DNA from 2 places in the Variovorax sp. GW823-FHT02B07 genome. Region 2 is predicted to be linked to the other one. Evidence: riboswitches for the same ligand, from Rfam matches in the RefSeq annotation. Region 2 holds a riboswitch; the other holds the start of a gene.

Region 1 (3,398 bases), on a different contig from region 2:
CAAGCGCTCGCTGGCCACCACGCGCATGTTCCTGTTCGACATCTGCGAGCGCATGTTCGTGCGCCGCGACCCGCGCTTCGCCAACCAGATGCGCGACGCCCTGCGCGAGGCCCGCGACCGCGAGGCCATGCTGACCATCGCCGCGCTGATGCTCTCCGAGATCGAGAAGGCCGCCGGCCCCGAGCGCGCCGACTCGCTGCGCGAGCGCATCGACAAGCTGCTGCCGCCGGCGGAAACCGTGCACTGAGGCTCGAATCCCCGGCCCGCGCCCCCCTACGTAAGGTTGCATGAAGCGCATTGCATAAAAGCCAAACCAAGGTCATCGAACGCTCCATGTGAGCTGCTCCGATCAGTGCGTCGATACGCAATTGCCCTTCGACTACGGCAGCGCACCTGGCCTAAACTGCGCCATGCAGTTTGAAAAAGAAGAACTCGAAACCGGGGCGCTTCGGCAATTTTCGGAAGCACTTTCCTCCGAGCTAGGAGCGTCTCGCTTTCATTTCAAGGAACTGCGGAAACCTCCCGAACCAGACGCTTATTGTGAGCTCGACGGAGAAGCTGTCTACGTCGAGGTCGGTCACGTGTATGGCACAACATCCGATGTAAAACAGCTTCTTGGACGAACGGGCTCGTTAGCACCCTCGCAAGAGGAGAGGATGACATCCGCAATGGTTCCATTGGATATCCGCGTACTGACCCCGTTAAACCGTCTTTTGGCGGATAAAGCAATCAAGAGGTATCGCGCGTCTAGAGTCTGGCTTTTGATTCGCTCGGCCTTCCCCTTGTGGGACTTCTGCGATTTCCAAGAACAGCGGTCCCGGATCTTGGTCCCGGCCGAACACCCCTTTGAGCAAATCTGGCTGCTATGCGGAGCACAAGCCTCGTCCGGAATATTGCGTCTTGCGTAGCTTGCATCCGGCTCAAAATTCGATGTTCCAGGCCTTCAGCTGGTTCATCAATCGAATGAGTTTTCAGCCCTTCTGGAGAGAGTATGAGCATTGCCCTGTTCCTTGACCTCACAGGCTTATTTTTTGGCTTGGCTAGTGGTTTTTCGTTTAGCTATGGCGTTCTAGCGATGAAGAGAGAATCGCTTCAAATTATTGCCAGCTCCTTCTACGACGGGGGGCAGCAACAGGCGGCGGAACTCGGGCAGCAGAAAGCAGACTTTGGTTATGGCGCCGGCTTTCTTTGCATTTCCTTCTTCCTTCAATTACTTGCGAAGTTAGACCCTGTCCTACCTCAGGCGCGGTGGCCAAACTATTGGCTAGGTCTCATCGTCAGCGTGGTTGTCGTTGCTCTGGTGGTAATTGCATGCATCCCTTCCTGGAAAAAAGCTAGATCAGCGGCCATCGGCGCCGCCGAAAAAATGAACAGCTAGCTCTGACTGACTTCGTCGCGAGGACGTTCGATCAGACCCTGACCCCGCACGATCCACTACACTCGCCGGGTCAGGAGAGAGCCCCGCGCGACGGGGCCGCCGAAGGCGCAGGGGTTCCCCGAACGCTCAGGCAAAAGGACTGACAAGACGCCGGCAACCACCGGCGTTTCCTTGCTGGAGAGAGGCCGTGGCATTGCATGCGGCCCACCGAAGGAGCAAACCCCGATCGTGGGGCGAATCTCTCAGGTAAAGCGGACAGCAGGGGTGGCCCGTGGCGTTGCAGCCATGGATTTCGACTGCCCCTTTGGAGTGCCCCGTGGCCGCTTCCTCCGCTTCCGCTTCTTCGGATACTCAACTTCTCAAGACCCCGCTGTACGACCTCCACGTCGAGTTGGGCGCCCGCATGGTGCCCTTCGCCGGCTATTCGATGCCGGTCCAGTACCCCGCCGGCCTCATGGCCGAGCACAAGCACACGCGCGATGCGGCCGGCCTGTTCGACATCTCGCACATGGGCCAGCTGCGCCTGGTCGGCCCCGACGCCGCCGCCGCCTTCGAAACCCTGATGCCCGTCGATGTGGTCGATCTGCCCGCCGGCAAGCAGCGCTACGGCCTGCTGCTGAACGACGAGGGCGGCATCCTCGACGACCTGATGTTCTTCAACGAAGGCAATGGCTCGCTCTTCGTGATCGTGAACGGCGCCTGCAAGGTGGCCGACATCGCCCACATCCAGGCCAGGATCGGCGCTCGCTGCGAAGTGCAGCCCCTGCCCGACCATGCCCTGCTCGCACTGCAGGGCCCGCAGGCCGCGGCCACGCTGGCGCGCCTGTCGCCCGGCATCGAGCGCTTCGTGTTCATGACCGGCGGCGCGGTGCAGATCGGCGGCATCGCCGCCTTCGTCACCCGCAGCGGCTACACCGGCGAAGACGGCTTCGAGATCTCGGTGGCCGCAAAGGACGCCGACGCCCTCGCCCGCCTGCTGCTGGCCCAGCCCGAAGTGAAGCCCGTCGGCCTGGGCGCGCGCAACTCGCTGCGGCTCGAAGCCGGCCTGTGCCTGTACGGCAACGACATCGACACCACCACCACCCCGGTCGAAGCCTCCCTCAACTGGGCGATCCAGAAGGTGCGCCGCGCCGGCGGTGCGCGCGAAGGCGGCTTTCCGGGCGCGGCCAAGGTGCTGGCCCAGCTCGCCGCCGTCGCCTCGGGCGCGGCCGGCCACACCGACCACAAGACGCTCACGCGCAAGCGCGTCGGCCTCGTGGCACTGGAACGCATCCCGGTGCGCGACGGTACGCTGCTGCAGTCGCTCGAAGGCCACGACATCGGCGCCGTCACCAGCGGCCTGCTCGGCCCCACGGCCGACCGCTGCGTGGCCATGGGCTACGTGGCCGCCGCCTTCGCCGAACCCGGCACGCGCGTGCAGGCCATCGTGCGCGGCAAGCCGGTGCCGATGGAAGTCTCGACCATGCCTTTCGTGCCGACGCGCTACTACCGCGGCTGACCGACACTGAACCCCGCAGACCCGGCTAGGCTCTGCACCCCGATTCCATTTTTTCCACGAGGAGTTTTTTCATGAGCATCAAATACACCAAGGACCACGAATGGGTGGCGGCCGAAGGCGGCGCCGCCACCGTCGGCATCACCGTGCATGCGCAGGACGCGCTGGGCGACGTGGTGTTCGTCGACCTGCCTGAAGTGGGCAAGACCTTCGCGCAGGGCGAGGTCGCCGGTGTGGTCGAGTCGGTGAAGGCCGCCGCCGATGTGTTCATGCCCGTGTCGGGCGAGATCACCGAAGTCAACGAAGCGCTGCGCGCCGACCCGTCGCTGGCCAACAGCGACCCGCTGGCCGCCGGCTGGTTCTTCAAGGTCAAGCTGAGCGAGCCCGCGCAGCTCGACGCCCTGCTCGACGCCGCCAGCTACGACAAGTTCGCCGCCGAATCCTGATCCGCTGAACAGCAGCTTCTTCGCACCTTCGTTCCTTCTCCCCCGAGCCTTCACCGCCATGCCGATTCCCGCCCTTCCC
Region 2 (3,398 bases):
GCACCCACTCGCCGTTCGCGAGGTACCACTGGACGGTCTTGCGGATGCCGGTGTCGAAGGTCTCGGCGGGCTTCCAGCCGAGTTCGCGCTCGAGCTTGCGTGCATCGATGGCGTAGCGACGGTCGTGGCCCGGGCGGTCCGTGACGTAGGTGATCTGTTCCTTGTACGGCTTTCCGTCGGCGCGGGGGCTCAGTTCGTCGAGCAGCGCGCACACGGTGTTGACGATCTCGATGTTGGGCTTCTCGTTCCAGCCGCCGACGTTGTAGGTCTCGCCGAGCTTGCCGGCCTCGAGCACGCGGCGGATGGCGCTGCAGTGGTCCTTCACGTAGAGCCAGTCGCGCACCTGCATGCCGTCGCCGTACACGGGCAGGTTCTTGCCGGCCAGTGCGTTGACGATCATCAGCGGGATCAGCTTCTCGGGGAAGTGGAACGGGCCGTAGTTGTTCGAGCAGTTGGTGGTGACCACCGGCAGGCCGTAGGTGTGGTGCCAGGCGCGCACGAGGTGGTCGCTGGCGGCCTTGCTGGCCGAGTACGGGCTGTTGGGCTCGTACTTGTTCTCTTCGGTGAAGGCCGGGTCGGTCTTGGAGAGCGAGCCATAGACCTCGTCGGTCGACACATGCAGGAAGCGGAAGGCCGCCTTCTGGTCGGCCGGCAGGGCGTTCCAGTAACCGCGCACCGATTCGAGCAGGCGGAAGGTGCCGAGCACATTGGTCTGCACGAAGTCTTCCGGGCCGTGGATCGAGCGATCCACATGCGATTCCGCGGCAAAGTTCACGACGGCGCGGGGTTTGTGCTCGGCCAGGAGGCGATCGAGCAGCGCGCTGTCGCCGATGTCGCCTTGCACGAAGACATGGTTCGCGTTGCCCTTGAGCGACGCGAGGGTCTCGAGGTTGCCCGCGTAGGTCAGCTTGTCGAGGTTCACGACGGGCTCGTTGCCCTGCGCGATCCAGTCGAGCACGAAATTGGCGCCAATGAAGCCTGCGCCGCCGGTAACCAGGATCATGGAGTCCCCTGCATGTAGAAAAAAGTTTGCTTTACCAAAAATCAACATTCAATTATCCCATCGGTGTGAAGTGCCGATGTACAGGGCTTGGCCGGCTTGCGGGGCCCGCCTACAATCGCCAACAATTGCAGGAGAGCGGGCCTCCACGGAGGCCCTACCGAAGGCGCAAACTCCCATAAACGCTCAGGTCGGCCCGACGAAATTCCAGGCAACGCCCAGGAACTTCGGCAAGGGGTCAGTACTGCACTCATCGATACAGCCGTCTGGAGAGCCGCCACGCCATGTGGCGCACCGAAGGAGCAAACCCGCTGCGGGTGCAGCAGGGTGAATCTCTCAGGTACCGAGGACAGGGGGAGCGGCAACTTGGACATCGGTCGTCCGGTTGCTTGCTATTGGTTCAATAGCACTCCACGCCCGCCGTTCAAGCGCTGCAAACTCAAAGGTACTTGCAATGCGTGTGATCGTTCTTGGCGCCGGCCTGCTCGGCGTGACTTCGGCCTACTACCTCCAGCAACTCGGCCACGAGGTGACCGTGATCGACCGGCAGGCCACCCCGGCCGCCGAAACCAGCTTCGCCAACGGCGGCCAGATCTCGGTCAGCCATGCCGAGCCGTGGGCCAATCCGAGCGCGCCGCTGAAGGTGCTGCAATGGCTCGGCAAGGAAGATGCGCCGCTGCTCTTTCGCATCCGCGCCGACATGCGCCAGTGGCTCTGGGGCCTGCAGTTTTTGCGCGAATGCACCCCCGCGCGCACCCGCCACAACATCGAACAGATCGTGCGTCTCGGTACATACAGCCGGGAAATGTTGCAGCAATTGCGTCGAGACACGGGCCTGAACTATGACCAGCGCACGCAAGGCATCCTGCACTTCTATACGACGCAAAAAGAATTCGACGGCGCCCTCGCGCCCGCCGAGCAGATGCGTGCCCTGGGCTGCGAACGCTTGGTCATCTCGGCCGACGAGGCCATCAAGATCGAACCCGCCCTCGCCCACATCCGCCCCCAACTCGCCGGCGCCACCTACACCGCCGAAGACGAATCGGGCGACGCCAACCGCTTCGCGCGCGAGCTCGTGAAGCTGGCCGAAGCGGCCGGCGTGAAGTTCCTCATGAGCCACACGGTGACCGCGCTGCGCGAAGCCGGCGGCAGCATCGACCACGTCGAGGCGACCGACAACGAAGGCCGCTTCCAGCGCATCCGCGGCGATGCCTTCGTGCTCGCGATGGGTTCGCTGAGTCCGTTGTACGCCGCGCCGCTGGGCATCCGCCTGCCGATCTACCCGGCCAAGGGCTACTCGGTGACGCTCCCCGTCAAGGACGCATCGAAGGCACACCAGGTCTCGCTCACCGACGACGAATACAAGCTAGTGTTCTCGCGCTACACCTCCGAGTCGGGCGACCGCCTGCGCATCGCCGGCACGGCCGAGCTCAACGGCTACGACCGCGACCTGAACCGCGTGCGCTGCGAAGCCATCGTGCGGCGCGTCGAAGAGCTCTTCCCTGGCGCCGGTGACACCGAGCGCGCGCAGTTCTGGACCGGCCTGCGCCCGGCCACGCCGAGCAACGTGCCGCTGATCGGCAAGACCAAACTGCCGAACCTGTTCCTCAACACCGGCCACGGCACGCTCGGCTGGACGCACGCCTGCGGCTCGGGCAAGTCGATCGCGCGCATCGTGAGCGGGCTGGCGCCCGAGGTCGATTTCGCGTTCGCCGGCATGCCGGCGCCCGCGCCGCGCGCCGTGCAGCCCGCACTGGGCTGACACGCCCCCCCACCCTCGGGTCACGCCTTGAACGTGACCCAGGGCTTGAGCCGCACGGCGCAGCGGATGAGCCCCGCGCTTTCCTGCGCCTCGATCACCGCGCCGATCGGCTTGTAGGCCTGCGGCGCCTCTTCGATGCGGCGCTCTTCGCGCAGCGTCACGCATTGCCAGCTGGCATCGGCGTCGTCGGGTGCGGGCCGCATCGCGCGCACTTCCTGCCGCCGCATCCGCCGGCCGGCACCATGGCTGCACGACCACAGCCAGTCTTCATGCCCCAGCCCGGTCGCAAGGTACGAGTGATCGCCCATCGACCCGGGAATCAGCGCCAGATCGCCCGCGTGCGCCGGCGTCGCGCCCTTGCGGTGGATGTTCATCCCGTGCTCGCGCAGCACCACGTTGTGCGGCACGTCGACCACCAGCGTCGACGCCGTGGCGCCCAGCAGTTCGGCGAAGTCCTTGCGCACCAGCTCGGCCAGCACGACGCGGTTGGCCCACGCATAGCGCGCGGCCACGCCCATGGCCTCGAGGTACTCCTGCGCCAACGGCCCGGCCAGGCCGTACAGACCGCTCTTCGAATGACGCAGGCCCTGCGGCCACTCGGCCCGCGCGCGGTCCATCCAGCGGCCGCCGACATGG

What was found. Region 2 has a riboswitch for glycine ahead of AC1RGU_RS20945 (D-amino acid dehydrogenase). Riboswitches for the same ligand answer to the same signal wherever they lie in the genome.
Region 1: it holds a riboswitch for glycine, as region 2 does, so the genes downstream of both, gcvT (glycine cleavage system aminomethyltransferase GcvT) here and AC1RGU_RS20945 (D-amino acid dehydrogenase) in region 2, are expected to answer to the same signal.

What each region holds. Positions count from the first base shown of each region.
Region 1 is NZ_JBXAJX010000001.1:1,431,984-1,435,381, reverse strand. Features, by position in the region: gene AC1RGU_RS06765 (hypothetical protein) at 1-247, shown strand, start outside; gene AC1RGU_RS06760 (hypothetical protein) at 411-908, shown strand; gene AC1RGU_RS06755 (hypothetical protein) at 992-1,378, shown strand; glycine riboswitch at 1,440-1,530, shown strand; glycine riboswitch at 1,543-1,647, shown strand; gene gcvT (glycine cleavage system aminomethyltransferase GcvT) at 1,695-2,876, shown strand; gene gcvH (glycine cleavage system protein GcvH) at 2,948-3,319, shown strand; gene gcvP (aminomethyl-transferring glycine dehydrogenase) at 3,378-3,398, shown strand, end outside.
Region 2 is NZ_JBXAJX010000004.1:29,531-32,928, reverse strand. Features, by position in the region: gene rfbB (dTDP-glucose 4,6-dehydratase) at 1-1,003, opposite strand, end outside; glycine riboswitch at 1,122-1,212, shown strand; glycine riboswitch at 1,257-1,363, shown strand; gene AC1RGU_RS20945 (D-amino acid dehydrogenase) at 1,455-2,762, shown strand; gene AC1RGU_RS20940 (RtcB family protein) at 2,783-3,398, opposite strand, start outside.